DNA from 2 places in the Roseateles sp. 22389 genome. Region 1 is predicted to be linked to the other one. Evidence: predicted binding sites of a transcription regulator. Region 1 holds the regulator's gene; the other holds the start of a gene.

The links. Region 1 encodes FliA, which starts transcription of late flagellar genes. Its sites were predicted from a motif close to CTAAAGTTTNNNNNNNNNNNGCCGNTA; they were not measured.
Region 2: a site for FliA is predicted at 12,966-12,992, ahead of fliD (flagellar filament capping protein FliD). Genes of this name have one in related genera too.

Annotation. Positions count from the first base shown of each region.
Region 1 is NZ_JBQEOF010000002.1:428,291-443,336, forward strand. Features, by position in the region: gene ACTJKJ_RS04930 (hypothetical protein) at 1,230-2,657, shown strand; gene ACTJKJ_RS04935 (hypothetical protein) at 2,669-3,103, opposite strand; gene ACTJKJ_RS04940 (nucleotidyltransferase domain-containing protein) at 3,093-3,677, opposite strand; gene ACTJKJ_RS04945 (DUF445 domain-containing protein) at 3,811-5,055, opposite strand; gene ACTJKJ_RS04950 (Fic family protein) at 5,390-6,562, shown strand; gene ACTJKJ_RS04955 (GNAT family N-acetyltransferase) at 6,582-7,268, opposite strand; gene ACTJKJ_RS04960 (hypothetical protein) at 7,304-7,804, opposite strand; gene ACTJKJ_RS04965 (methyl-accepting chemotaxis protein) at 8,139-9,428, opposite strand; gene ACTJKJ_RS04970 (RNA polymerase sigma factor FliA) at 9,573-10,286, opposite strand; gene ACTJKJ_RS04975 (MinD/ParA family ATP-binding protein) at 10,308-11,129, opposite strand; gene flhF (flagellar biosynthesis protein FlhF) at 11,511-13,178, opposite strand; gene flhA (flagellar biosynthesis protein FlhA) at 13,175-15,046, opposite strand, start outside.
Region 2 is NZ_JBQEOF010000034.1:3,470-18,515, reverse strand. Features, by position in the region: gene fliM (flagellar motor switch protein FliM) at 1-951, opposite strand, end outside; gene ACTJKJ_RS26880 (flagellar basal body-associated FliL family protein) at 977-1,555, opposite strand; gene ACTJKJ_RS26875 (flagellar hook-length control protein FliK) at 1,692-3,161, opposite strand; gene fliJ (flagellar export protein FliJ) at 3,197-3,667, opposite strand; gene fliI (flagellar protein export ATPase FliI) at 3,702-5,126, opposite strand; gene ACTJKJ_RS26860 (FliH/SctL family protein) at 5,123-5,980, opposite strand; gene fliG (flagellar motor switch protein FliG) at 6,028-7,023, opposite strand; gene fliF (flagellar basal-body MS-ring/collar protein FliF) at 7,072-8,793, opposite strand; gene fliE (flagellar hook-basal body complex protein FliE) at 8,961-9,281, shown strand; gene ACTJKJ_RS26840 (flagellar brake protein) at 9,423-10,160, opposite strand; gene ACTJKJ_RS26835 (flagellar protein FliT) at 10,364-10,663, opposite strand; gene fliS (flagellar export chaperone FliS) at 10,775-11,209, opposite strand; gene fliD (flagellar filament capping protein FliD) at 11,444-12,871, opposite strand; gene ACTJKJ_RS26820 (flagellin N-terminal helical domain-containing protein) at 13,027-13,896, opposite strand; gene ACTJKJ_RS26815 (flagellin N-terminal helical domain-containing protein) at 14,243-15,046, opposite strand, start outside.

The DNA of each region.
Region 1 (15,046 bases):
GGCGCGAGGGGCGGCTCGGTGTCCGGCTTGGGTTCGGGCTCGGGTTCGGGCTTGGGATCCGGCTTCGGATCGGGCTCGGGTTCGGGCTTCGGGTCAGGCTTCGGATCGGGTTCAGGCTCGGGCTTGGGATCCGGCTTCGGGTCTGGCTGAGGCTCAGGCTTCGGATCCGGCTTCGGGTCGGGCTGAGGCTCGGGCTTGGGATCCGGCTTCGGGTCGGGCTGAGGCTCGGGCTTGGGATCCGGCTTCGGGTCTGGTTGAGGCTCGGGCTTCGGGTCCGGCTTCGGGTCGGGCTGAGGCTCGGGCTTCGGGTCCGGCTTCGGGTCTGGCTGAGGCTCGGGTTTCGGATCCGGCTTCGGGTCTGGTTGAGGCTCAGGCTTCGGATCCGGCTTCGGCTCGGGCTGAGGCTCGGGCTTCGGATCCGGTTTCTCTTCCGGCTTCGGCTGCTCCGGCTTTGGCGGATCAATGGTGATCGGCGGCGTCGCGCCGGACCCGCCGCCCGACCCGCCCGCCGCTGCCGCGCCGGCAACGCCCAGCAGGCCCAGGCCCGCCGCGAGCATCGCGCTGGATCGGCTGCTTCGCAGCGGGTCGTTCTCGTCGGCCGGCGCGCCGGTGTCGGCGGTGGCAGGCGCATCGACTGGCGCGGCTGCCTCTCCGCTCGGGGCCGGGGTCGCGTCGGCGGGCGTGGCACCAGTCTCGGCAGTCTCGGTCGGCGGTGCGGAAGACTCCGCGGTGGCTTCGGCCTCTTCGTCGTCCCGACGGCGGCCTGGCGCGGCGCGGGTCACCGGGTCGGGGGTGGGAGCCGCCCGTTCCAGCGGTCGGACGGCAGGCGTGGGAACAAAGTGATGAGACATGACGTGAATTGGCTGACCATCGGAATGAGGAGGCGGTCAGTCTCCCGAACCCGGACCTCCAGTTCGATGGTCGAGAAAGGCCAATTCCCGCGGAGCCTGCTGCTCCAACAGAGGAGGCTCATACATCAATCAGCAGCGAGGCGGCGGCTATCGAACGCATCACGAGGTTCTATTTGGATCGGGCGATGCGATGGACTACGGTCTTGTCTGGCTGTGTCGCGAAGGCCCGAAGAGGCCGCGATCACATTCCTTGGGGTCAGTCCTTGCCCCTGTGTGCGGTGGCGCACCATCGCGCGGTTCCTGTCGCGGCCGGGAACCGCGCTTGCCGCCGCGTGCGGGACCGGCGCGGGCGCCCCGTCCACCGGAAAGGGAGAAGACATGACTTCACGCGCACCCCGCCGCGGGGGCTGGCATTGGCCGGCCCTGCTCGGCACCGCCGCCGCGGTGGCCTCCGTGCCCCTGGCCACAAACACCGCGATGGGCGAAACCGCCGCCCCGCCGACCAGCTACATGCCGGTCGTCATCACCGAGGATTTCGACAGCGTCGTCAAGCGCATGAGCGCCGCGAAACCCGGCCTGGCGCGGAAACATGCGGACCTGCTCAACGAGCGCTACGACCTGGCCAACCGCCCGTCCCCGGGCGCGACGATGACCAAGGGCAAGGCGCTCCAGGACGGCGTGCGGGTCCGCCTGCCGCGCGGCGTCACCTGGGACCAGCTGGCGGCGATGAGTCCGGACGACATCAAGGCCAAGGACCTCTTCCCCAAGGGTTTCCTGCCGCTGCCGCATCCGAACCATCCCGAGGGCGGGATGGTCTTCCCGAAGTTCCACATCGACGAGATCCGACGCCAGGAGATCGACCGCGACCTGACGCGCTTCGATCTGGACTACGACCTGCCCGACCACTTCCTGCCGGAGTTCCCGGCGCCGATCTTCCTGACGACGCGACCCGACCTGGGCGACGTGTCCAAGGGGGAGCTGGTGACGATCAACAACTACTTCCGGCTGTTCAACGGCGTGCTGAACCCGAAGCAGCTGGAAGGCGTGCGGCTGCTGGTGACGCCGTTCCCGCAGCAGCAGTTCAACCAGACCGACGACCGGCGCACGCTGAAGCCCAGCCGCGGGGTGGCGTGCCTGGACTGTCATGCGAACGGCCACACGAACGCGTCGACGCACCTGGTCGGCGACATCCGGCCGCAGCCGTTCCGGCACCGGATCGACACGCCGACGCTGCGCGGGGTCAACATCCAGCGGCTGTTCGGCTCGCAGCGGGCCTTGAAGACGGTGGAGGACTTCACCGAGTTCGAGCAACGCGCCGCGTACTTCGACGGCGATCCGGTGATCGCGACGAAGAAGGGCGTGAACGTGCTGGAGCGCGGCAGCCAGGTGCACTTCATGGCGGAGTTCCAGGCCCTGCTGGACTTCCCGCCGGCGCCGAAGCTGGGCATCGACGGCAAGCTCGATCCGAGGAAGGCGTCGCAGCAGGAACTGCGCGGACAGCAGCTGTTCTTCGGCAAGGCGACCTGCGCGAGCTGCCATGCGCCGCCGTACTACACGGACAACCTGATGCACAACCTGCGGACGGAGCGCTTCTTCAAGCCGAGGATGATCAATGGGCGCATGGCCAACATGGATGGCCCGATCAAGACCTTCCCGCTGCGCGGCATCAAGGACTCTCCGCCCTACCTGCACGACGGCCGGCTGCTGACGCTGGAGGATTCGGTGGAGTTCTTCAACCTGGTGCTGGAGACCCAGCTCACCGAGCAGGAGAAGAAGGACCTGGTGGTGTTCTTGAAGGCGTTGTGAGCCGGCGCCGCCTAGCCCCTCGGGGGCAATAGCGCCAAAAGCGCGGGCACCACCCGTTCCAGCACGGAAAGCGCGCCCGCGACGTCTTGAGGCGTCGCGGGCACCCCCTGGTACTGGTCGTTCCTGAGATCGCGGATCGCGTCGAGTTCATCGAATGTGCCGGTGGACAGGGCCGCGTAGGCACATGCCGCCTCAAGCGCCTGCACGTGATGCCCGTCGGCCGAGGTGCAGCGCCAGCCCTTCGCGCACAGCAACGCGAAACTCAAGTTCAGCATCGCGTCATAGGCTGCGCCGAGACGCGTCGTGCTGGAGTTGCTCTCGCGGAAGGCGTCGGCCACCTTGCCTTCGGAGATGGCGATCCAGCCACGGATCGCCTTTGCATTGATCGGCGCCTTGCGGAAGACCTTGCTGCCTTCCCTGTAGAAGTCCTCTGGCTTACGGAGCATTCAGCGATCCTTTGAGCTCGATGGTCGGGTGACCGAGGATGTCGAGCACAAAGGGATTGCGTTCATCGCGTGCCTGCCGCCAGTCCTCGGGCGCATAGACCAGCACGTTGACCGCCCGCTTCAGCGCGCGGCCCGCTGGTTTGAAATGGGCCTGAGCTTGGAGGCGCGAGAGGTCGGGGGTCAAGACGAGAAGATCAACGTCGCTGTCGACATGCATGTCGCCGCGTGCCGCCGACCCGAAGATGGCAGCGGCGTCCACCTCGCCTTTCATCGTGGCGAGGTGTTCCCGCATCACGCGAACAAGATCGCTGTCCTGCATGACGAGCGCTCGCAGCGGCGCAAGGCCTGGATCGGTGGAGGCCTGAAAGACGTTCTGCCCACGGATCGTCTTGCGCTCCACCAGCCCGACATCGGTCCAGCGACGCAGCCATCGCGAAGCGTTGCTGGGATCAATCGCGGCGGCGGCGGCCAGTTCGCGAGTGCCGAATTCGCGCTCGGCCTGCTCATAGAGACAGCGAAGCGCCCGATAGCGAGCGGCACCGCCCACCAGTTCATTCATCAGTTGAGTATTCATGGCTCAAACCAGCGAGATCCGACCGTTGCCGATTAGGCCACGAGCATTTCCTATTAGGCAACGCGTATTGTCTATTAAGCAACAGATGATGCTTAAACGGCAACACCGGAACGATGCATGAGCTCGCCCAAGCTCACCGCTGCATCACCACCGTCACCGCGTAAAGCAGCAGCCCGATCACGCCGCCCACCAGCGTGCCGTTGAGGCGGATGAACTGCAGGTCGCGGCCGACGCTCAGCTCGATCTGGCGGACCAGGCTGCGGTCGTCCCAGGACTTCACCGTCGACGCGATGTGGCGCGTGACGCCCTCGCGCATGCCGCCGACCATGCGACCCGCGGCCGACAGCACATGCGCGTTGATCGCCTCCACCAGCGACGGGTCCCGGCTCAGCCGGTCGCCGAGCCCGGCGAGCGAATGATCCAGGTGCCGCATCAGCACCGAGTCCTCGCGCTGCAGGTCGCGCTCGATGGTGGCGCGGACTTCGGTCCAGACGCCGTCGAGGTAGGCGCGCACGTCGTCGCTCTGCACGACGCGGTCCTTCATCGCGTTCACCTCGCGCGCGAACTCCGGGTCCTGGCGCAGGCGCTCGATGAATTCGTGGATCCAGTCGTCGAACTGCCGCCGCACCGAGTGATCGGGCTGCGACAGCGCCGTCTGCACTTCCTCGACCAGTTGCAGCGCGAGCTTGTCGGACAGGCTGTCGGCCATCTTGTCGACGTTGGCGATCGTGTCGACGAGGGAGGTTGCCTTCGGCCACTGCGCGCGGGCGAACTTCACCAGCCGCGCGGCGACGAGCATCCGCACCTCGGGCGTGGCGAGGTAGTCGCGCAGCTTGGACAGGGCACCGTCGAGCACGTCCTGGTGACGGCCCGACTTGGTCAGCACGTCCAGCACCGAGGCGGCGGTGGCGGTGGCGTTCCATGACAGCGCCCGGGCGACGAGGAACTCGCCGATGGCGCGGCGCACCGCCTGCTCGTGAAGCAGCGAGATGCCCTCGATGGCCATGGCGCGGACGGAGCCGGTGACCTGCGCGAGGTTGGCCGGCTCGCGCAGCCACTGGCCGAGGCGCTCGGCGGGGTTGAGGATCTCGAGCTTCTGGAGCAGCACCTCGGGATGCAGGAAGTTGTCGCGGACGAACTCGGCCAGGCTGTCGGCGATGCGGTGCTTGCCCTGCGGGATGAGCGCGGTGTGCGGGATCGGCAGGCCCAGTGGATGGCGGAACAGCGCGACGACGGCGAACCAGTCGGCCAAGCCGCCGATGGCGGCGGCTTCGCAGAAGGCCTTGAGCCAGGCCCAGGGCCCCTGGGCCCCCATCACGAGGCTGACGGCCAGCCCGGCCAGTGAGGCCAGCAGGCAGCCCAGCGCGACCAGCTTCATGCGGCGGAGGTCGGCGGCGCGGGGGTCGGTAGGTGCGGGGGAGTCGATCAAGGGCATCGGCGACGGGGCAGCAGGATTGATGCCTGGGGCAGCCTGCCGGCGGAGCGATGGACCGGACCTTGTATCACCAGCGCAGGGCAAAAGATGTTTCGGACACGCTCCGGGTGCTCGTCAAACAGAGCGGAATCCGACTGGCACAGGTCCATCGATTCAACATCCGCTCCGACGCGATTCAACTTATTGCCGGCGGGCTACATCGCCAAGTCATTGTCACCACTAAAGAATTCCCGTCAAATTCAACATATCGAATTCGCCCATTTCACTTCCTACGCACATGGCGACCTTTCTGGACCATCCGCTGAGGCTCCTCAATCCCAGCTTCTCGTCGCCGCTGCTGGACGTCCTCACCGACCTGGAACACCTGCGACGACTCCAGCTCAACGGAACGACGCCGCCGATGGTGTTCATGCAACTCAAGCAGGTGTTCCATCTGCTGGAGAGCCTCGCCTCGGCCCGCATCGAAGGCAACCACACCACGCTGGCGGACTACGTGGAGACCAAGTTCGGGGGGCCCGCGTCGTTGCAACGTGCCGATCAAGAGATCGACTCGTTGCGGGAAATCGCCAACATCGAGCATGCGATGGACGAGATCGACGCTGGGCTCGAGCCCGGCTCCGCGCTGAGCCAGCACTTCATCCGCGGTCTTCACGCGATGACGGTCGATGGTCTGGAGCGCGAAGGCGACAAGACGCCAGGGGCCTACCGGAGCGGGTCGGTCGGCATCGCGATGTCCGAGCACGCGCCCCCGGATGCCGTCCGGATCGGGGCCTACATGGGAGAGTTGGTCGACTTCGTCAATCGGGACGACCAGCGCAAGTACGACCTGATGAAGGTGGCCCTCGCGCACCATCGCTTTGCCTGGATCCATCCGTTCGGCAACGGCAACGGCCGCGTTGTGCGTCTCTTCACCTACGCGCTCCTCATCAAGTACGGATTCCGGATGACCGCCGAGGATGGACGTCTATTGAATCCAGCGGCGGTGTTCTGCGCTGACCGGGAGAAGTACTACGCGATGCTTTCGTTGGCAGACAAGGGGACGGATGTCGCGCTCGAGACGTGGTGCACCTATGTGTTGACCGGTGTGAGAGACGAGTTGAACAAGGTCGATCGTTTGGCCGATTACCGGAACCTCACGGCCGAGATCCTGCTTCCCGCGATCGCCCACGCGCGCGAACGGCAATGGATCACCGAGCAAGAGGAAAGCGTTCTGAAGGTTGCCGTTCTCCGGAAGGTCGTGAGGTCGGCCGACCTCGCCGATGCCATGCCGAAGAGTTCACCGGCTCAGCGCACCTATCAGATTCGCAAGTTGCTCGCGAACGGGATGCTCCAGCCCACCCATCCGGAGGCGCGTCAGTACACCATCGGATTCAGCAACAGCACGCTGCTGCGCGGCGTGATCAAGGCGCTGACGGACCAGGGCTTCATTCCGCGTGCCGTTGTCGCGTGATCGAGTCAGTACGAAACGCTCAGCCCAACTCCACCGGCATCGAAGCCGCCGTGACCGGCGACACCGTGGCCCAGCCCAGGACGGCATACAGCGCGGCGCCCGCCTCGGTCGCCACCAGCACGCCATGCCGCGCCCCATGATCGAGCGCGCCGTTCGTCAACGCCGCCATCACGCTCCGCCCGAGTCCCCTTCTCCGATGCGCTTCATCGGTCACGATCTGGTCGAAGGTGGCGAAGGCGCCGTCGAGAGCGGCTTGACCGCTCGCCGCGAGATCGTCGTCCTCGGTGAGGACGGTCGCCCGCAGCAGCGCGCCGACCCGTTCGATTTGGATGCGGTAACCCGCTGCGAGCGACTCGGCGCTGCGTGCGAGCGCGACGCTCATCAGGAACTCCGGGGCGTGGATCTTCCAGTCCTTGGAGAGCAACGGCGACACGCTCTCCATCGGCGCGCAGACCTTCAGCCAAATGCCGGCCGCAGACTCATTCGCGACGAGTTGCTCAAGGACCTCGCGATCCAGATGCGGCAGGACGTATCGCGTGGTTTGCTCCGGCTTTCCGACGCGGACTTCCCAATATCCGGCCCGCTGGATCGGCGCTGGCGTATCCCGGGAAATCGCCCAGCCGTAGGTCCAGGCCTGAGCAGCAACGGAGCGCTCGAGGACGCCGGAGTCGAGTAAGCCGGCGGTTTGCGAGGTCGGTGAAAACATCGGGCTGGGATGGCAGTGAGAGGGATGGAGGGGCGTCACGCCGCTTGCAGCGCGCCATGAGATTGGCGAGTGTGCTCCTCCAGCGCGCCAATTTCGACGACGGCGAGATTGCTGAGCGCTTCCCGCACGAGATCCCGGCTCGCGACATGGATCCGACCCCACAAGCACTCCGGGTCTTCCATCGTGACGATGGAATCGCGCAGCAGCGCGGCCAGGAGCGTGAGCCGATCACGCACGTTGAACATCGCGGCGCCGACCGTGATCGAGGGATCGAGCAGCGCTTCAGCGGGATCGCCATCGCGCATAGCGGCCGGCTTGTGCCGTGGCGGAATGACGGACGCCTCCCGCAGCACCATGCGCGTGTATTCGGTGTCGTCGCACAAGGGTTTACGGCTCAGAAGCGGCGTGCGCAGGCGTTTCGCCTTGAAAGGCAGCTTCTTGCGATCGAATTCGACATCGATGTGATCGAGGGCGATTTGCTCGGAGATTCGAAATCCGGTTTCGGCCAAAGCGCGAATGGTTTCTGCGGGGATCATTCGGAGTCCTTCAATAAACAACGTTGAGGGACGTCCACCTTCTAGCCAGATGAGCGGGTGGGCGAGATGTCAAAACACGGTCAAACCAACGTGCGACCTTCCTCGCGGAAAGATCCATCTCGCCCGTAAACGGGCATTCCGAGATGACCGCAGATGGCGGCCACTGATTCAACGGTGTTTTGAGCACCTGGATCCATTCTGGTCCGCGCGACGCCAGGCGCGCAATCACCGCCACCGGTCACCGCCGCCCCACTTGCAAGTCAGGGGACAACCAGTTCCCGCGGCCGAGTTTCACGCCTGAATCAGCGCCGCAACCGCCTTCTCCGCGTCGGATTCAGAACCCGAACGCCAACCTCACCCCACCCCAATGCCTCCCGGCAACGGTGACTGGCGCGGACGCCTCCTTGAGCAGCACGAAATTCCCGCCACCCATATCGCGGCGGTAGGTTTGCAGAAGGAATGGCCGCTGATTCCGGGCGGACGCCAACCCGGTGCGGTCATTGAATATCCGGCGATATCGGCTGTTGGCCGTATTCCAGGCCGTATCCCCGGCCCGCTGCGGTTGGCAATACCGCTTGTTGTGGGTCGCGACATACCCGTTGCGGTCGACCGCGATGCAGAACACCACCTTGTCCGAGAAAGTCAGCACCCGTTCCTGCACCTGCGGGAATAGCTGGTCCGCGATCTGCGTGAAGCGCGTGGTGAACTGCTGGGGATCGGTGCCGGCGATCGGCTGGTAGTGCTCGTCGAAGAGCGCCGCGGTGTCGATCTTGCGTTCCGCCACCGCGCGCTCGAGCAGCGCTGAGATCTCCGCCGCCGCCTCCTGCACCGTCTGGATGTACGGCGAGTCCTCGACCTCCACGCCGCTCGACGCGATCTGCTCGATCATCTGCTCCGACAGCCGCAGGAAGCGGTCGCTGCAGGCGAAGGCCGAGTCGAGCTTGCGCATCGCCTGCTGGATCTCGACACCCAGCTCGCCGGAGCGTGCCGCGAGCAGCTGCGTCGTCGCCTGGCTCTCCTGCGCGGACTTGGCGATCAGGTCCACGTCGACCTCGACATCCGCGAAGGCCTGGTGGATCTTGCTCTGCGCGGCGCCTCCCGCGCCGTCCGCCCGCAGCTCGCGGCTGAAGCTCTCGATCCGCGAATCGAGCGTTCCCACCGTGCCCATGATCGCCTTCGAGGACGCCTCGACCTGCGCCGCCAGGTCCTTGACCGCGTCCGCCACGACGCCGAAACCGCGTCCGGCCTCGCCGGCGCGCTTGGCCTCGACCGACGCGTTGAACGCGACCAGTCGCGTCTGCAGCGCGATCTTCGTGATCTCAGACGCCGCGTCGCTCACCAGCCGCAGCGTGGAGACGATCTCGCCGACCTCGTCGCCCACGCCGGACAGCGCCGTGCGCGCGCGCCCCACCGCCTCGCGGGTCTGGTTCGTCGATTGGTTGATGCCGTCCTGCGCATGCCGGACCTGCTCGAGCTCCGCGCCCAGCGCCTGCATCGCCTGCGCCTGCGAGGTCACGACCTTCTGCGTGTCCTCCAGCAGCCCGCGGACTTCGGCCGCGTCGCGGCCCAGTTTGGACACGCCGCCCGACAGCTCCCGGACGACGGTGGTGGTCTTGCCTTGCATCGTCGGCTCGCGCGGGCCGATCCCGGCGCCGCCCTCCGACGCGTCAGGCGACGCCTTCCCGGCTCGCCTGCGCAATGAGTCCCACATCGGACGCTCCCCCATGGTGTTTGGACCACAAGGACTGCGGCCGCTGTGCGGCCCGTTTTACCAGTCGCGCAGCTTCACGCGCAATCGGGCAATCGCTTGACTGTGCAGCTGGCACACCCGCGATTCGGTCACCTTCAGCACGGCGGCGATCTCTTTCAGGTTCATGTCATGTTCGTAGTACATGGACATGACGTAACCCTCGCGCTCCGGCAGGTTCTTGATGGCCTCCACCAGCGCCTCGCGCATGCGGTGGTCGCGCAGCATCGACATCGGATCGGCCGACTCGTCGCTGACGTGGCGGTCGAGGTAGTCGTCGCTGTCGTCATCCCCGGAGATGTCCTCCAGATAGACCAGCTGCGTGCCGCGTACCTTGCCCAGCATCTCCTGGTACTCGCCCAGCGAGATGCCCATCTCCGCGGCGATCTCCGATTCCTGCGGCGGACGGCCCAGCTTCTGCTCGAGCTTGTGCACCGCGCTCTCGATCGAGCGCTGCTGGCGCCGGTTGCCGCGGCTCATCCAGTCGCTGCCGCGGAGCTCGTCGAGCATCGCGCCGCGGATGCGCTGCGTCGCGAAGGTCTCGAACTGCACGCCCTGCGCCGTGTCGAAGCGCGACAGCGCGTCCGTCAGGCCGATCAGGCCGACCTGGATCAGGTCGTCCAGTTCCACATTGGCCGGCAGCTTGGCGATCATCTGATGCGCCAGGCGGCGCACCAGCGGGCTGTACTGGCGGATCAGCGAGTTGTTGTCGAGTTGACCCTTGGCGGTGTACATCGTCTCGTCTCCCATCCGGGGTCAATGCGCAGCCAGGGTCACGCCTTGCGGGGCGCGACCGGCCTTGGGCTGCCACATCGGCCGCGGACGCAGCGGCATCGCATCGGCGGCGCTGTCCAGCGCCGCGCCAGGCACCGACGCCAGCAGCAGCTCGCGCGCCATGTGACGCATCTCGTGCGTCAGCGGCGCCGTCACCGGCTGGCGGGGATCCAGGCAGGCCCACTCGCGCAGCACCGCGCCGAGGAAACCATCGCCGCAGCTCGAAAGCTGCTGCGCGATCCGCTCGGCCAGGCGCAGCTGCGGATTGCAGGCCAGCAGCAGGCTGTAGACCATCAGGCCCGCCCGCTGCGTCAACCACTTCATGCCGGCGTAGGCGTAGGTCACGCTCTGCACGTCGGTGTCGGCCAGCAGCACCGGTCTCACCTCGCGCGAGACCAGCACGCGGCTCAGTTCGGCCGCGCTGGCATGCAGCAGGATCACGTCCGCGAACGGGGCCGCGTCGGTCACCGCTTCCAGGAACTGGGCGGCCGAGCCGTTGGCGTTGATGTAGCGCAGCGGCAGTCCGCGCGCGGCCAGGAAGGACACCTTGGCCGACAGCGGCTCCACGCACGCCGCCAGGTCCACCGCCGCGAGGTCGGACGGCGCCGAGGCCTGCTCGCCGGCGTCCACCACCAGCGTGTGCAGGCCCAGTTCGGCGAAGGCGGCGCACATGCCTTCGAGCAGCGCGCCGCTGCCCACGACATGCGGATTGCTCACCACCGGCACCACCCGCACCCGCGCGGTGGCGAAGAGGCGTCGCAGGCCGTCGGCCTGGTCCTTGGGAGCATTGCTGAAATCGCGCATTGGGCTGCTCTGTGTCGTCTTACGTGTTGGGTTCCAGCGGTCGTTTCCCTCTGACAGGGAAGCGCCATTGCTGGAGCCGTTACCGGAAGTTTCGCCCCGGGGGCCACCCTTCGACGCGGAATTGAAAGGGGGAAACACCCCGCTTTTCTCTGCCGCTTTCGCCCTCGCTTGCCTCTGGCCCGGCGACTTCAGGCCGTTGCCGGCCTGGGTCGCGCACAGGACAAGTTGACCACCATGAAGCAACGTCGGGTTAACAAAGCCCCAACGACAGAAGGGAAGAGCACGGCTCTTCCCAGGTTCGAGGCGTTCAAGATTGCCACTACCCTCACCCCCGCCCTCTCCCGCAAGCGGGCGAGGGAGTCAGGAGGGGGTGTTGTTCGGTCAGTTCAGGCCCATGGGCGAGGCTGCGCCGGCCGACGCGCCGACGGAGCCGGCGGTGAAGATCAGGTTGACATCGGAGGCGTCCATGCGCCAGGCCGACTGGCCGTGGCTGCGCAGCGCGCGCTGCACCAGGGCCTGCGATGACAGGCGGTGCCAGTCTTCCGGCACGCGCTGGCCGTTGGTGACGCCCAGCACCCGCAGCTTGTGGCGGATCACCGTGTCCAGCGCCGGGGCCAGCTTCACCGCCTCGTCCAGCTTGGACAGGATCACGCCCTGCGCTTCCGCGCCGCGCCAGGCGCCGACCACGTCCTCGATCGTCTCGCCCTGCTGCGCCGCGTTGACGACCAGGATGCGCTTGATGCTCTTGTGCGCCAGCATGTCCAGCAGCTCGGCGGTGCGGCTGTCGCGCTGGGCCGTGCCGGCCGTGTCGATCAGCACCATCTTCTTGCCGGCCAGCAGCTCCAGCAAATCTTCCAGCGAAGCGCGGTCATGCGCCGTGTGCACCGGCACGCCGAGGATGCGGCCATAGGCGCGCAGTTGCTCGTGAGCGCCGATCCGGTAGGCGTCCAGGGTGATCAGGCCCAGTTGGCTCGCGCCGTATTTGGTGGCGAAGGCCGCGGCGATCTTGGCCGTCGTGGTCGTCTTGCCGACGCCGGTCGAGCCGATCATCGCGAACACGCCGCCCTGGTCTTCCAGCGCCGGCATCTGCTCGGCGGTGTGGACGTTGCGGGCCAGCACGTTCGAGGCCCAGGCCTGCGATTCCGATTCCTCGGTCATCGGGGCCGGCAAGCCCTCGACCAGCTTGCGCACCAGCGCGGGCGAAAAACCGGCGTCCAGCAGCTTCTGCGTCAGGCGGGCCTGCGCGGGCTGGCGCTGCAGCTTCTCCATGAAGGCCAGGGCGCCGAAGCGCTCTTCGATCATGCCCTTCATGGCGCGCAGCTCGGACATCATTTCCTGCTCGCGACGCGACGACGCGGGCATGTCGTTCAGCGGATGGCCGCCGAAGCCGCCACCGACGCCGCCCAGGTCGGCGACCGGCTGCTGCACGCGGATCTCGTCGCGCAGCACCGGCGGCACGATGCGCGGCGCGGGCGCCGGAGCGGGCGGCTCGTAGGCGCGCTCGTCGACGCGGCGCGCGCCCAGGGTCTGCATCGCGGCACGGGCGCGCTGGTCGCGCTGCGCGGCCATCGAGGCGACCGATTCATTCATCTGCGCCTGCGCGTAGGCGGCGGGCGCCGGCTCGTCGATCATCGGATCGGGCAGGCCGTTGAGCTCGGCCGAGCGGCGCTTGAGCATGCGCTCGCGCACGTAGTCCTGGAAGGACAGCGTGCTCATGGCCATCGCGTTGACGTCCTCGCCGACCGAGCCGCCGAAGCCGGGCTCGGCGCGCTGCGGGGCCGGCGACGCGGCCAGGCGCTGCTTGAGGGCCTGGCGCGGTTGCGCTTCCTGGCGCTGCGGCTGGGCGGCCTGGCGCGGCGCGGCGGCGGCGCGGGGCGCCTGGGCGGCCACGCGCTCGATCTGCGACATGCCTTCCGGCGCCATCGCCAGCACTTCCACGCCTTCCGGGCAGGGCTTGTTGGAGAGCACGACCGCGTCGTCGCCGAAGGCCTGGCGGACCAGGGCCATGGCTTCGCGGGAATTGCGGGCGGTAAAGCGTTTGACGTTCATGCCGTGCCTCCGATGATGGAGCCGATGCGGATCGTGTGCGTTTCAGGAATCTCGCTGTGTCCCAGGACCTTCAGCCGCGGCGCAGCGCGCTTGAGCAGTCGGGCCAGGGGCGCGCGGATCAGGTCAGGCACCAGCAGGCAGGCGGGCAGACCACGGTCCTCCTGGGACTGGGCGGTCTGGGCGGCACTCCGCGCAAGCGTGTCGGCCACACCGGGATCCAGCGCCGCGCCGTGAGGCGAGTGCAGGGCCTGCGTGACCAGGCGCTCCAGCTCCGGATCGAGGGCGATGACATCCAGTTCCTTCGCCGGACCGTAGATCTGCTGCACGATCGCCGGGGCGATGTGGATGCGGATGCGACGGGCCAGCTCGGCCGGATCGGTGGTCTGCGTGGCGTTCTCCGCCAGGCTTTCCACGATGGAGCGCATGTCGCGGATGTGCACGCCCTCTTCCAGCAGGAACTGGAGGACTCGTTGCAGGGCGGCGACATTGACCATCTTTGGAATCACGTCTTCGATGAGCTGAGGCGCTTGCTTGGTGAGGTGATCCACCAGCTGCTGGGTTTCCACCCGGCCCAACAATCGGGCCGCGTGAACTTGCAGCAAGTGTGAAAGATGCGTGGCCACCACGGTCGCGCAATCAACGACGGTAAATCCCGCCATTTGCGCCATATCCCGTTGCCGCTCCTCTATCCAGACCGCCGGGAGCCCGAAGGCGGGATCCGTCGTCGGCGTCCCGATCAGCTTCTGCGTCGCGTGGCCGGGGTTGATCGCCAGCCACATGCCCGGGTAGGCCTCCGCCTCGCCGATCACCGCGCCGCGCAGCGTCACGCGGTACTGGCTGGGGCGCAGCTCCAGGTTGTCCCGGATGTGCACCGACGGCGGCAGGAAACCGATGTCCTGCGCGAACTTGCGGCGCACGCCCTTGATGCGGCTGAGCAGGTCGCCTTCGCGCGACTTGTCCACCAGCGTGATCAGGCGGTAACCCACTTCCAGGCCCAGGGTGTCCACGGCCTGCACGTCGTCCCAGGAGGCCTCGGCATCCGGGTTCGGCGCGCCCGGCACCGGGGCGGCCGGCTTCTTCAGCTCGGCGGCCTGCTTGGCCTGCTCCTTGGTTCGCAGCCAGTACGCGAGGTAGCCCATCGCGCCGGCGATCATCAGGAAGACCAGGTGCGGCATGCCCGGGATCAGGCCCAGCAGGCCGATCACGCCGGCGGTGATGGCGACCGCCTTGGTCGAGCCGAACACCTGCGAGCCGATCATCTGGCCCACGTCCTTGTCCTTGCCCACGCGCGACACCACCAGCGCCGAGGACACCGAGATCAGCAGCGCCGGGATCTGGGCCACCAGCGCGTCGCCGACGGCCAGCAGGATGTAGCTGTCCGCGGCCTGGCCGGCGGACAGCCCGTGCTGGACCACGCCGATCACGAAGCCGCCGATGATGTTGATGAACAGGATCAGGATGCCGGCGATCGCGTCGCCGCGGACGAACTTCGAGGCACCGTCCATGGAGCCGAAGAAATCGGCTTCGTCGCCCAGTTCGGCGCGGCGGCGCTTGGCTTCCTTCTCGTCGATCAGGCCGGCGGACAGGTCGGCGTCGATCGCCATCTGCTTGCCGGGCATCGCGTCGAGGGTGAAGCGGGCGCCGACCTCGGCGATGCGCTCAGCGCCCTTGGTCACCACGATGAAGTTGATGACCACCAGGATCGCGAACACGATCAGGCCGACGGCGAAGTTGCCGCCGATCAGGAAGTGGCCGAAGGATTCGATCACCTTGCCGGCGGCGCCGGCGCCGGTGTGGCCTTCCAGCAGCACCACGCGGGTGGAGGCGACGTTCAGCGACAGGCGCAGCAGCGTGGTGATCAGCAGCAC
Region 2 (15,046 bases), on a different contig from region 1:
TTCAATCTTGATCGAATACTTGCCGTTCGAAGTGCCGTAATGGCAGTCGAACACCGGCACGCCGTCCACCTTGGCCTGAATGATCTGCTCCAGGTCCAGCTCGATGAAGTCGCCCGGCTTGAAGGCCAGCAGCTGTTCCACCGTCGCGGGCGCCTTGGCCAGCTCCGCCACCAGCTCGACCTCGGCCGACTGGATCTGGTGCTTGAGCAGGTTGACCCAGCGACGGTCGGGTTCGCTTGAGTCGCCCTGCGTGGTGCTGTACAGCACGTCGCGGATCGGCTCCAGCGTCGAGTACGGAATGCAGAAATACACCGTGCCGCTGGTCTCGCCGATCTCCAGCGTGAACGAGGTCGAGACGACGATCTCGCTGGGCGTGGCGATGTTGGCGAACTGCGGCTGCATCTCCGAGCGCTGGTACTCGAGCTCCAGCGGATAGATGCCTTTCCAGGCCTTGAGGTACTCCTGGATGATCACTTCGACCAGGCGCAGGATGACCCGCTGCTCGGTGGCGGAGAAATCGCGGCCCTCGATGCGGGTGTGGAACTTGCCGATGCCGCCGAACAGCGAGTCGATCACCGCGAACACCAGCGTCGGGTCGCAGACGATCAGCCCGCTGCCGCGCAGCGGCTTGACCGACACGATGTTGAAGTTGGTCGGCACCACGATCTCGCGCAGGAAGGCGCTGTACTTCTGCACCTTGATGCCGCCGATGGCGACTTCCGGGCTCTTGCGGATGAAGTTGAACAGCCCGATGCGGATGTTGCGCGCGAAACGCTCGTTGATGATCTCCATCGTGGGCATGCGCCCACGGACGATCCGTTCCTGGCTGGCGAGGTTGTACTCGCGGATGCCGCCGGTCTGGACCTCCTCGGCCTCGAGCTTCTGGCTCTCGCCGGTGATGCCCTGGAGCAGGGCATCGACTTCGTCTTGCGACAGGATTTGCTGATTCATCGCCTGATCCCTTCGGGAGGTCCGCTCACTGCACGATGAAGGTGGAGAAGAGCACCTGCGTCACCGGGCTCTCGACCGGGCGCTTCTTTTTCTTCTTTTTCTTCGGCGCGGCGTCTTCGTCCTCTTCCTCGTCGTCGAGCTCGATGCCCATCGGACGCACCGACTCGCGGCGGATCTCGCGGGCCAGCTTCTCCTTGCCTTCGCCGCTGAGCAGCTCGGCCGAGGTCTTGTGCGACAGCACGATCAGCACGTTGTTGCGGATCGCCGGCATGTAGGCCTTGAGCTGGTCGGCGAACTTGGGATCGGCCACCTCCAGCGTGATGCCGATCTGCGCGAAGCGGTCGACTTCCTTGTCGGCCAGGTTCACGGTGAACGGATCCAGCGGGACGAAGGTCGGCGGCGTGCCGGGCTTGGCGTGGGCGGTGGCCGCAGGCTTTTCCTCGGCGGCGCCTTCCTCGTCCTCGGCATGGGACTTCTTCTTCATCATCAGCAACGCGGCGACGCCCACCAGCACCACCACCAGGACGATGGCGATGATGATGATCAGCTTCTTCTTGCCGCCGCCCTTGACGGCGGCGTCGTTGCCTGCGGCGGCTGTGGCCATGGGCGCTCCGATGATGAAAAAAATGGATCCGGCGGGGAACCGGACCTGACGATCCGGCAATGGCTCCCATTGTGGAGCGCCGCCCCCGCGCTCAACGCGCGAAAAGGCGGCGGATTCCGGTCAGACTCGCGGACCGTCAGGCGTACAGGTCGACCAGCCCGCGCGGCGCGGTGCGCCGTTCGCCACGGCCGGTGGCCGCGACGGCCCCGTCGTCGTCACCGCGGCCGCCGCGGCGACCATTGCCGTTCGACGCGCCGTCCGGGCGGCCGTCACCGCGATTCTGTCCGCCTTGGGAGGAGGTCTGGGCGAACACCCCGCCACCGCTCAGGGTCAGCCCCTGGGCCTGCAGGGCGGCCGCCAGGTCGGGCAGGGTGCGTTCCAGGACTTCCCGGGTGGCCGCCTGCTGCGCATGGAAATTCACCTGCGCCTGCTGGCCGTCCAGCTGGATGTTGATCGACACCGGGCCCATCTCGACCGGGTTCAGCTGGAGCTGGGCCTCATGGATGCCGTCCTGGATCAGCAGGCTGACGCTGGCCGAGAGTTCGGGCGCGAAGTCGGGGCTGTCCATCGGCTGGCTCAGCGGCACGCTGGGCGCCTGGGCCGGCGCGGCGCTGTCGGCCCCGGCGGTGCCGGCAGCCGGAGCGGCCTGCTGCGCCGCGGCAAGCAGCGCCTCGAAGCTCGGCGTCGGGCCCTTGGCGGCGCCGTCGGCCATGGTGATCTCATGCGCGCCGCCGGCGGCAGCCTGCAGGGTGTCGGTCCGGGTCGACGCGTCCGCGCCGTCCGCGGCGCCCGGCTGGCCGGCCGCGGCCTGGCTCAGCTCGCGCTGGAGCTGCTGGCGCTCGCGCATCGCGTCGCCGGTGGTGAGCGGCTTGCCGTGGGCGTGGGCGCCGCCCGGCAGGGCCTCGCTGCCGGCTTCGTCGCCGGAGGCGCCGCCGCGTGCCGGCTTGGGCTCGGCCGGGGCTTCGCCGCGCAGCATCGCCAGGATCTGCTCGGCGGAGGTGGCGCCGCTGTCCTTGGCTTCCTTGGTGGCCTTGCGGTCCTGGCCTTCGGCGTCCTGGCCGGCCACGCGCTCCGAGCCTGCGGTGTCGGAGGCGGCGGTTGCCGTGGCGTCCGGCGCATCACTGGCATCGGCCGCATCGCTCTGATCCGCGGCGTCCGCCGGGTTGGCACGGTTCGCCGCGCTCGCACGGGCCGGCGCCTTCGCGTCCTCGGCCTTGTTGACGCTTTGGCGGGCCGCGGCATTGCGGGCGGTCAGCTTGTTCTCTTCCTTCGCGGCGGTGTTCTCCGGCGACCGGGCGGGCGGGGTGGCCGGCCGGGGCGCGGGCGCCGATTCCTGGCGCTGGGCCTGCTGGCGGGCGTCGAGCTGCTGGGCTTCCAGCTGGCGGGCCTGCTGCTGCGACTGGGCCTGCTGGGTCGCCAGCTGCTGCGATTGCAACTGCGCCATCGTCGAGCGGGCCGACTGCGCCGATTGCTGCTGCAGCTGCTGGTTGCTCTGGTTCAGCAGGCGCGAGAAGTCGGCCGAGCCGCCATCCTTGCGGCCGGCGGGGGCGGACGGCATCGCGCCGAGGCCGCCCGGCAACGCGGGGGTGTTCTGGATCTGCGTCATGACGGGAAAAAAGGGTTCCGGCGACCGGATCGCGCTCAGGCGACCAGGCGCGACATCGGGTTGCCGCCGCGCGAGGCCGCGCGGGCGGCCTGCTCGTCGGTGGCGCGTTGTTCCTGGCGCATCTGAGTGCGCAGCGTCTCGGCGCGACGGCGCTCGATCAGCTTGCGGACCGAGGCGACACGCAGTTCGCGCTCGCGCAGCAGGTCGCGGGCGGCGCTCAGGCGCTGGTCGGCGTAGTCGGCGATGCCGCTCTGCTGGCCGATCGCCTGGTCCAGCCGTTGGCCGAAGTTCTGGTAGCAGCCCAGCAGCTGGACCGTGGTCCGCTGCGCGAATTCCTGCGACCAGCGGCTGCGGTAGTCCGTGCGGTATTGCGCCAGTTGGTCATGCTGGTTGCGGGCGGCGTTGGCACGCGCCTGCGCCTCCTGCAGATGACGCAACGCTTCATCGCGCTCGGCCTCCGCGCGTTCGAGGAGAACGGTCAGGGCCTGCAAGTTGGAACTACTCATGTCGATGACCTCGCTTCACGGATGTCGGCAGCTATCACGCAAAGTTGAGTGTGGCGGTCAACTGGTTGAGGCAATCGTTCAAAGAAGCGGGGGAATGCATGTCTTGTTGGAGCAATCGGTCCATGTCGCCATGCAGGCGCACCGCCAGGTCGAGTTCGGGATCGTGCCCCGGCTGGTAGGCGCCGAGCTGGATCAAGTCGCGCGCCTTGTTGTATTTCGCGAGCAATTGCCGGAATCGGCGCGCCAGTTCGACGTGCCGCTTGTCGGCGACGCTGGTCATGACGCGCGAGATCGAGCGCTCGACGTCGATCGCGGGGTAGTGCCCGCTCTCGGCCAGTTCGCGGCTCAGCACGATGTGGCCGTCCAGGATGCCTCGGGCCGCGTCGGCGATCGGGTCCTGCTGGTCGTCGCCCTCCGACAGCACCGTGTAGAACGCGGTGATCGATCCCTCGCCCGCCAGGCCGTTGCCGCTGCGTTCGACGAGTTGCGGTAATTTGGCGAAACAAGACGGCGGATAGCCCTTGGTTGCCGGCGGTTCGCCGATGGCGAGCGCGATTTCCCGCTGCGCCATCGCATAACGGGTCAGCGAGTCCATCAGCAGCAGCACATGCTGGCCGCGATCGCGGAAATGCTCGGCCACCGCGGTCGCGTAGGTCGCGCCCTGCATGCGCAGCAGCGGCGGCGCATCGGCCGGCGCGGCGACGACCACGCTGCGGCGCAGGCCTTCCTCGCCCAGGATGTCCTCGATGAATTCCTTCACTTCGCGGCCGCGCTCGCCGATCAGGCCGACGACGATGACGTCCGCCTGCGTGTAGCGGGCCATCATGCCCAGCAGCACCGACTTGCCGACGCCGGTGCCGGCGAACAGGCCCAGGCGCTGGCCGCGGCCGACGGTCAGCAGCGAGTTGATCGCGCGCACGCCGGTGTCCAGCGGGCGGCGGACCGGGTCGCGGTCCATCGCGTTGATGGGGCGGCGCACCATCGGTTCGTCGCGGACGTCCACCAGCGGGCCGCCGCGGTCCAGCGGATGGCCCTGCGGGTCGACGACGCGCCCCAGCAGGCCGTCGCCCATGGGCAGGTGCAGGCCGCGGTCCTCGTCGCGGCGCCAGGGATGGCGCTCCTCGCCGAGCACCGGCCCGTGCAGCGCGGCGGGTCGCGGCAGCACCATCGCGCCGCTGGCCAGGCCCTGGATCTCATCGGTGGGCATCAGGTAGGCGCGGTCGCCGGAGAAACCGACCACCTCGGCCGTGACCGGGCGCTGGCCGCGGCGCGGCGCGGCGGCGGTGGAGGGCATGTGGATCTCGCACACCGAGCCCACCGGCACCTTCACGCCGGTGGCCTCCAGCACCAGGCCGGCCACGCGCACCAGCTTGCCCTGCGGCTCCAGCGCCGGCGCGTTGCCGGCGAAGGCCTGCAGGTCGTCGAAGTACTGGGCCCAGCGGTCGGTGCGACTGCTCATGGTTCGCGGTCCCCGCTGTTCTGGTAGCCGTGCGGCAGGCCGCCGTACTGGCTGGGGGTCGGATCGTTGCGGAAGTCCAGGCGCGCTTCCTGGGCCACCTCGGCGGCGCTGCGGCGGTCCTCCCAGACGGAGGCCTGGCCCAGCGCGCCGACGGCGGACTGCCAGCGCGCCGGCAGCGAGGCGTCGACGCTGCAGATGTCGGCGTCGACCTTGACGCCGCCCCGGGCGATGGACGGGTCGGGAATGACCTGCGCCTCGCGGGCGCGCAGCTCCTGGCCGGCGCCGTCCAGCACCAGCGGCAGGTCGTCCGGATGCACGCGCACGCGGACGTGGCGGGCGTTGATCAGCAGCGCCTCGACGGCGTCGTGCGCCACCCTGGAGACCAGCTCCGGCGCGGTCGACAGCTCGTTGCGCACGACCTGGCGGGCGAGCTCGACGGCGGTGCGGGCCAGCGCCTCGGCCATGCCCTGCTCGATCGCGCTCAGGTCCTGGTCGAAGCTGGCGACCAACTGCCCGACCTGCGCGCTGATCTGCTTGGCGAAGCTCTGCTTGAACGCGTCCAGCGCCGCCATGCCGTCGCGGTAGCCGTCCTGGTAGCCGGCCTGGCGGGCCTGCTGCATCAGTTCGTCGATGCTCGGACCGGGGGGCGGCGGCGGGGGCGGGGGCTCGACCGGCGCGGGCGCGCTGACGGAGGGCTTGCGCGGCGGCGCGGCGCCGTCCAGCGTGCCCGGGTTCCAGGCGGCGAAGCCGGACAGTTCCTCGCGCGGAATGATGCGGCTGTAGGTGTTGCCACGCGGCGCGTCGCCCTCGGGGCGGGGCGGCGGCGGGACCTGGCGGGGCGGGCGGGTGACCATCGGTTCGGGTGTCGGTCGCTATCGAGGGCGTCGAGGGGGCGTCGGGTTTACAGGAACTGGTCGTCGCCGCCGCCGGCCAGCACGATCTGGCCTTCGTCGACGAGGCGGCGCACCACCTTGAGGATTTCCTTCTGCTCGGCCTCGACCTCGGACAGGCGCACCGGGCCGCGCGATTCCAGGTCCTCGCGCAGCGTCTCGGCGGCGCGGGTGGACATGTTGCGGAAGATCTTCTCGCGCAGCTCCGGGCCGGCGCCCTTGAGCGCGACGATGAGCGACTCGGACTGCACTTCCTTGAGCACCGCCTGGATGCCGCGGTCGTCGATCTTCTCCACGTCCTCGAAGGTGAACATGTTGTCCATGATCTTCTGGGCGAGGTCGGAGTCGGCTTCGCGGATGTAGTCCAGCACCGAGGCCTCGACGCTGGTGCCCATCATGTTGATGATCTCGGCCGCGGTCTTGACGCCGCCCAGGTTGGACTTCTTCATGCGTTCGCCGCCGGCCAGGATCTGGCCCATGACCTCGTTGAGGTCCTTGAGCGCCATCGGCTGGATGCCGTCCAGCGTGGCGATGCGGATCAGCACCTCGTTGCGCTGGCGCTCGGTGAAGACGCGCAGCACCGAGCTGCTCTGGTCGAAGTCCAGGTGCGACAGGATGGCCGCGACGATCTGCGGGTGTTCATTGCGCAGCAGTTCGGCGACCGAGCCCGGGTCCATCCACTTCAGCGACTCGATCGAGGACACGTCCGAGCCCTGCAGGATGCGGTCCAGCAGCAGGTTGGCCTTGTCATCGCCCAGCGCCTTGCGCAGGACGGAACGCACGTACTCGTCGGTGTCGCTGACCAGGGTGCTCTGCGACTCGGCGACGAGGTCGAACTTGTCCAGCACCTTCTCGACGCGGTCGCGCGGCACGACCTTCATCTTGGCGATGGTCTCGCCCAGCTTCTGCACTTCCTTCGGCGACAGGTGCTTGAAGACCTCGGAGGCCTCTTCCTCGCCGAGGGACATGAGCAGGATGGCCGCGTCTTCGACGCCTTTGTCGTCCATGGTGATGTCTCGCTATCGATCCTGAGGCAGGGTTCCCGGCAGCGCCGCTCAGCGGCGGCCGCCGGCCGGGGAGGTTTCCAGCTCTTCGCCGTTGACCCAGGCGCGCATGATGTTGGCCACCGCGACCGGGTTCTCCTTGGCCAGCAGGCGGGCCCGCTCCAGCTTGTCGTTGGAGATCGGCGCCTCCAGGGCCGGCAGGCCACCGGGACCGCCCAGCGCCAGTTGCTCGTTCTCGACCACGCTGAGGCCGTTGTTCCCGGCAGTGTCGTCCTTCTGTTCGGCCGGCGGCGGGAAAGCCGCCTTGAGAGCAGGGCGAACCAGCCCGAACACGGCGATCAGCGCGATCAGTACCAGGGCGGCCGGCACGGTGGCATCGCGGGCGATGTCACGCAGCCAGGGCTGCTGCCACAGCGGCACGTCGGCGGGCTCGACCTTGTCGGACACGAACGGGGTGCTGATCACCTTGACCGAATCCCCGCGCTCCTGCGAGAAGCCCAGCGCCTCCTTGACCAGCGAATCCAGCTTCTGGATCTCGGTCTCGGACAGCGGCTGGCTGGAGGTCTTGCCATTCTTGTCGGTGACCGTCTTCTGGTTGACGACGACCGCCGCGTTCAGCCGGCGGACCTGGCCGATCGCGTTGCGGGTGACGCGCACGGTGCGGTCCAGCTCGAACTGCGTGTCGTTGTTGCGGCGCATGTTCTGCGTGCCGCCGGATTGACCGGCCGGCTGCAGCGGCTGAGCCTGGCCGTTGATCGGCGCGGCCGCCTGCGGGGGCACCTGGTTGGTGGTGGCGCCCGGCACGCCGGTGGGCACGCCGGCGGTGCCGCCGGACTGCTCTTCCGAGGTCAGGCGGCGCACCGCGCTCTGGGTGTTGGGGCCCTGGTTGGGACGGTATTCCTCGGCGGTGGACTCGACCTGGTTGAAGTCGACGTCGGCGGTGACCGTCGAGCGCAGGTTGTCGCGGCCGACCACCGGCTCCAGCAGCTCGGCGATCCGCTTGTTCAGGTTGGCTTCGACCTGCTGCTTGTACTGCAGCTGCTGGCTGTCCAGGCCGGTGGCGTTGCCGTCGGGGTTCTGGGAGAGCAGGGCGCCGGTGCTGTCGAGCACGCTGACGGCCTTGGGATTGAGTTCGGGCACCGACGAGGACACCAGGTGGACGATGCCGGCGATCTGGGCGCGGTCCAGGGTGCGGCCACCGCGCAGCGTCAGCATGACCGAGGCGCTGGGCTTCTGCTGTTCGCGGAAGAAGCCGTTCTGCTGCGGCATGGCCAGGTGGACGCGCGCGTCGGCGACGTCGGCCATCGCGGTGATGGTGCGGGTGAGTTCGCCCTCGAGGGCGCGCTGGAAGTTCAGGCGTTCGTTGAACGCGGTCTGGCCGATGGACTGCTTGTCCATCAGTTCGAAGCCGACGATGCCGCCCTTGGGCAGGCCGGCCGAGGCCAGCTTCATGCGCAGGTCGTAGACCTGGTTGGCGGGGACCATGATGGTGCCGCCCGGCTCGTTGCGGTAGGGCACATTCATCTGCGCGAGCTGCGCGATGACGGCGCCGCCGTCCTTGTCGGACAGGCCGGAGAACAGCGGGCGGAAGTCCGGCTTGGCCGTCATCATCGACATCGCCACGATCACCGCGAGCAGCGCGGCGACGCCGCCGCCCAGCATCAGCTTGCTCTTGGTGGGCATCGCGGCCAGGCGCTGGGGCAGGCCGGCCGGTTTGGCGGTCTGCTGCACCTCGGGGAGTCCGGCGGCGGGGCTGCTCAGGGCGTTGTCCATGGGGGTGTACGGCTCGGGTCGAACGATCGGCGGGGTGCGCCCAGGCGGACGCCTCGGCACAGGTCAGGATTATTTCGATCGGGGCCCTCAAGAATGTTCGGAACAGGCCGAAGAAGCCCCCCCAGTTCGGAGCTATGGCCGGCGGCGGCCTCCGTACGATGCATGCCGTGGACCTGAAACTCAAACCCTTCGACTTCGCCAGCGCGGTGGCCCGTGCCGGATTGACCCCCCAGGGTCAGCCGGTGGCCAAGGCCGCGCCCGGCGGCACCAGCTTCGCGGATGCGATGAGCTCGGCGCTGAAGTCGGTCAGCACGCAGCAGAACGAGGCGTCGCGGCTGCAGCGGGAGGTCCAGCTGGACAACCCGACGGTGAGCCTGGAGGAGACCATGGTCGCCATGCAGAAGGCCCAGATCGGTTTCCAGGCGACGCTGCAGGTGCGCAACCGGCTGGTGTCGGCCTACTCGGAAATCATGAACATGCAGGTCTGAGATCGCCACGACGGCGCGCATCGGCGCCGATCGGGCGTGAAAAAGCCGCCCCAGGGCGGCTCTTGTCATTGGCGGACCGGATCGGCTGTCCGGACCCGCCGGTGCGCCGACGCGGGTCGGCAGTGGGTCGGATCGACCGCTTCAGCTGCTGCGACGCATCAACCGTTCCCGCTTCTGCGCCTGGTCGATGAAGACCTGCAGCGCGCGGGCGGCGGTCGGGGCCAGCGAGACGAAGGCGCAGCCGGCCTGGTGCGGAGCGCCTTGTTCGCCCTGCGTCAGATGCTGGACCCGCAGCAGCGTCGCGAAGCTGACTTCGCGCTCGAGTTCCAAGGTGCCGGTGATCTCCTGGCCCGCCTGCGGCACCGGCACCACGTGGGCCGGCCAGTGCAGCGCGACGCCGCCGGCGCTCACGTTGACCACGCGGATCCGGGGCAGGTCGGCGTCGGCCAGTTTCAGCGCCGGATACAACTGCCCGGCCGAGGCCACCCGGTAGGCCTGGCGCCGCTGGAAGCGGTACAGCCGCAGCGGGACCGGGGCGCGCAGCACCTCGGCGCCGTCCCCGCGGATCGCGACCAGCCCGGAGAGGTCGAACTGCAGCTTGATCCGGTCCAGGTAGGCGGTGGCCACCAGCTCGTCGCTCGCCAGCACCGGCGCCAGCGTGTCGCCGGCCCGCGGCGCTTCCATCGTCAGCATGCCGCGGGGCGTATCGAGGGCGCGCAGCACCGTGTGGATCGCCTCGCCCGCCGGAGTGGACAGCTGCAGGCGCGCCTGCGACTGCAGCAGCTCGCGCAGCCAGTTCATGATCTCGCCGGGCGCGTCCAGCCGGTAATCGGCGTCCGCGGCATCGGCGGGAGGGGCGGGGACTTTCAGGTCGCTCAAGGCCAGCATCCGGCTGCAATCGTTCAGAAAAATTCTCCCGCATCCCCCAAGGCAAACGCCGCGCCGCCCCCATCCGTTCGAGGGGCCGGTCGCGGCGCTGGCGGACGATCCGGGGCCGGTCGCGTGACCGAAGTCTCGAATCGCCGGGGCGGTCGATCGCGGCGAGACCGGCGCAGCGGTCGTCGGAGCGATCGTCGGGCCGGTCAGTGCACCGTCTTGGATTTGCCCTTCATCAGCTGGTCCAGGTCCTCCAGCCAGGGTTCGGCCAGGTGGCGGATCTCGGCGTCGTTGACGAGGATGCGCTGCATGATGCGGGTCTTGAGCTGCGCCTCGTCGGGGCCCAGCTGCTGGCTGCCGGCGGCGTGCTTGAGCTGCGAGATCAGCAGCACGCAGGCGCCTTCGAGCTTGACCACCTCGTCCCAGTTGCCCGAGCGGGCGGCGCTCAGCATGTCGGCGCTGGCTTGCTCGATGGCTTCGTAGTAGCTCAACAGTTGGGTGCTCATGAGGCGGTCCGGAGTGGTCGGGGCGGCGTGGGCGGCGGGGGCTTGGGGCTTGGCGGTGTACTTGGACATGGAACTTCTCAAGTCGTCAGGCTGGAGGGGAGCGGGGCCGGATCAGGCCGCGACGCGTTGTTCGGCAGCGGCCGGGGCGATGCTGGCCCAGGCTTCGCGGATCGGTTGCAGCAGCTTCACGCATTCCTCGACGGCGACGTCGTCGCTGCGCAGGTTGGCGTGGGTGAGCCGCATGCAGATGTAGGCATACAGGTCGCGCAGGTCCATGGCCAGCTCGCCCGACTCCAGATTCAGGGCCGCCTTCAGGCCCTCGTCCAGGATGCGGACCGCGCGGCTCAGGCTGCGGTTCTTGGCGTCGACATTGCCGGTGCGGATCGCGCCGATGGCTTGCGTCATCGAATCGAAGGCGCCGTCCAGCAGCAGAGTCACCAGGCGGTGCGGCGAGGCCGTCATCACGTCCGTTTCCACGCCGACGCGGTTGTACATGCTGCTGGCGCGTTGACCGTGGGAAGCGAAGGGGGAGGAGTTGCCGTACATGATGTGCTGCTGGGGTGTGCTGTAGTGCTTGAATCAGTTTTCGGCCCCCGCTGGCCCAACTTGAGCCTCCCCCGTGTCGAATTTGTCTCGAAATTCTGCGCGCCTGGAGAAAAACAAAAGCCTCCGTGAGGAGGCTTGTCGGCGGTCTTTTCGAAGCGCCGGAGAAGGGCGGTCGCGACGGTCCAGTTCCGAGGGCGATCCGCACCCCGCACCGATCACGCCGCGCCCGCGGCCTCAGCTGCTGCCCAGCATGCTGGTGATCTTGTTGACGTAGCTCTGCATGTCGTTGAGCTTGGCCATCTGCGTGTCCAGCGCCGTGTACTGGGCGCGCACCCGCTTCTCGTAGGCGGCGGCGCGGTCGTTGAGCTCGTCCACGCGCTTGTTGTTGGCGGTCACGCGCGACTGCAGCCCGGTGGTGCGGGTGGTGATGGAGCCGTCGAAGCCGGTGACCTGGTCGGCGAAGGCGCGCCAGCGGGTGGCGATGCCGTTGTTGTTCGGGTTGGCGGTGTCCACGCCCATGAACAGGTTCTTCAGGTCGCTCATGCTGCCCAGCGCGCTGGTCAGCTTGGTGTCGTTGACCTTGATGGTGCCGTCGGCGCCGATGTCCAGGCCCAGGTCCGACAGGCGGCCGAACTTGCCGCCCAGCGTGCTGCCCGCGGCGGTGATGTTGCGCAGCTGGCTCTGCAGGCCCACCGCGGTGCTGTCGCCCTGCAGCGCGCCGGCGGTCTTGTTGGCGTCGTCGTACTTGGTGTCGTTGCGCATCAGCGTCATCAGGCTGTTGTACGACGTGACGAAGTCGTTGATCGCCTTCTTGACGCTGTCCTTGTCCTGGCCGACGGTGACGGTGGACTGCCCGGTCTTGAGCAGGTTGATCGTCAGGCCGTCGACGGCGCCCTCGATGTTGTTGGAGGCGGAGCTGATCGCCAGGCCGTTGATCGTGAGGTTGGCGTTCTTGGCCGCGGTGTTCTGCGTCATCGACGAGATCGAGGCGGTCGGGTCGTAGGCCAGCGCGGACAGGCCGCTGGCGTCGGCGCCGTTGCCGTCGTCATCGGCGGTGGTGATGCGGAAGCCGTTGGCCTCGCCGGTGTCGCGCGAGCGGATCACCAGGCGCGAGCCGGTCGCGTCGGTGACCACCGAGGCCAGCACGCCGGCGCCCGAGGCATTGACCTTGTCGCGGATGTTGGCCAGCGTGTCGGTCGACGAGATGGAGATGCTGACCGGCGTCGCGCCGTCCTTGCTGGTGAAGGTGGAGTTGTTGGTGCCGCTCCACTGGCCCAGTTCGATGGTCATCGAGCCCGAGCCCACCGTCGCGTTGTTGGCGAAGCCCTTGCTCGAGAGCGACTGCGCCGAGGCGAGGTTGGCCACGTCCAGCGCGTAGGAACCGGCGCCAGAGCCGGCGCCGGCGATGACGGTGGCCATCGTCGTGTCGGAGGAGGTGGCGGTCAGCGCGGACCAGGTGGTCGGATTGGCCAGCTTGGCGGCCGCATCGCGCATCGCGCTGAAGGCGCTCTTGATCTTGCCGTACTCGGAGATCTGCGACTTGATGGTGTCGGTGCGCGACTGGAGGTCGGTGATCGGCTGCTTTTCCAGCGACACCAGCTTCGTGACGATGCTTTCGACGTCCAGACCGCTGCCCAGACCCGCGGAGGTGATGCTTGCCATCGTGCGAACTCCCTGTGACCGTGTTCCGGCTCCCTGGCCGGAAGCCCCATGCGCGACAGGGCCTCGCGTGATTGGCGTGAGGCCCTGTCCTGCATATCGGCGTCAGGCGATCCGACTTTAGGACGGAGGCCTGGCGCTTTGATTGCGTTTTTCTATCAACCCTTGAGCAGCGACAGCACTTGCTGCGGCAGCTGGTTGGCCTGCGCGACCATCGCGTTGCCGGCCTGCTGCAGGATCTGCGCCCGGCTCAGGTTGGAGGTCTCGACCGCGAAGTCGGCGTCCATGATCCGGCTGCGGGCGGCGGTCTGGTTCTCATAGGCCACCTGCAGGTTGGAGATCACCGCGTCGAAGCGGTTCTGCGTCGCGCCCAGCGTCGCGCGCTGGCTGTTGACGGTGTCCAGCGCCGTGTCGATGTTGGCCACCACGGTGGCGATCGCCGCGGCGTCCGCGGTGCGGTCGATCACCGCGCGGCCGGCGCCGCTGGTGTCCGAGCCGGAGACCTGGGTGATCGTGGTGTCGGCCGACATGTTGGGCGTCGTGACGGTGATCTCGTCATTGGACGTGGTGTTCGGCCCGACCTGGAAGGTCTGCGGCAGCGACGCGTCCTGGCCCAGGATGTACTTGCCGTTGAAGGTGGTGCCGGCGGTGACCCGCTGGATTTCCTTGGCCAGTTCGCCGAATTCCTTGTCCAGCGAATCCTTGTCGCTGTCCGCGTTGGTCGCGTTGCGGGCCTGGATCGCCAGTTCGCGCATCCGCTGCAGCGAATCGGCCACCTTGCCCAGCGCGCCTTCAGCGGTCTGCGCCAGCGAGATGCCGTCGTTGGCATTGCGCATCGCGACCGACATGCCGCGGGCTTGCGCGTTCATCCGTTCGGCGATGGCCAGGCCGGCCGCGTCGTCCTTGGCGGAGTTCACCCGCAGGCCTGAGGACAGGCGCTGCATCGAGGTCGCCAGCGACGACTGCGACGAGTTCAGATTGCGTTGCGCGTTCAGCGAAGCAATGTTGGTGTTGATGGTCTGTGGCATTGATGCACTCCTGCGGAGATCCTGTCCTGGCTGCGATCCCGGTTAGGTGGGTCGGTTCCCGACCTCGCCTGCCGATCCTCGCTGCGCCATCGCAGTCATTGTTCGGATCTGCCGGTTGGACCGGTGGTCGAGCGGTACTTCATGCTCGATGGATGCCATTGTGCGAAAGCTGCCACCCCGTCGATGGGCCGATTAACGGGCGGAAAACCGTCCATTACGAAGCCAATGAAAGAAGGCCCCGCACCAGTCCCGGGGGATGGTGCGGAGCCTTTGGAAGGCCGGCCGCGAGGACCGGCGCTTGAGGAGTCAACCGGGGAGGGCGCCGGACGGCGCCCGCGTGTGGGGATCAGCTGCGCAGCAGCGACAGCACTTGCTGCGGGAGCTGGTTGGCCTGCGCCACCATCGTGTTGCCGGCCTGCTGCAGGATCTGCGAGCGGCTCAGGTTGGCGGTTTCCGCGGCGAAGTCGGCATCCATGATGCGGCTGCGGGCGGCGGTCTGGTTCTCCACCGAGACCTGCAGGTTGGAGATGATCGCGTCGAAGCGGTTCTGCGAGGCGCCCAGGATCGCGCGCTGGCCGGAGACCGTGGTGATGGCCGCGTCGATGTTGTCGATCACCGTCTTGAGCGAGTCCGGCGTCGAGGCGCTGTCGATCACGCCGCCGGTGACGGCGGTGATCGTCGCGTCGTTGGTCATGTTGTTCGTGACCACGTCCACCGAGTCGTTCGCGCTGGTGTTGGCGCCGATCTGGAAGGTCTGCGTGCCGGCATCGGCGCCCAGGATGGCCTTGCCGTTGAAGGTCGTGCCACCGATGACGCGGCCGATTTCCTGGCCCAGCTGGGCGTATTCCTTGCCGATCGAGTCCAGGTCGGAGGTCGTGTTGGTCGCGTTGCGGGCCTGCACCGCCAGTTCACGCATGCGCTGCAGCGAATCGCCCACCTTGGACAGCGCGCCTTCGGCGGTCTGCGCCAGCGAGATGCCGTCGTTGGCATTGCGCACCGCGACGTTCATGCCGCGCACTTGGGCGTTCATGCGTTCGGCGATCGCCAGGCCGGCGGCGTCGTCCTTGGCGGAGTTGACGCGCAGGCCGGAGGACAGGCGCTGCATCGACACCGACAGCGAGGACTGCGAGGACGACAGGTTGCGCTGGGC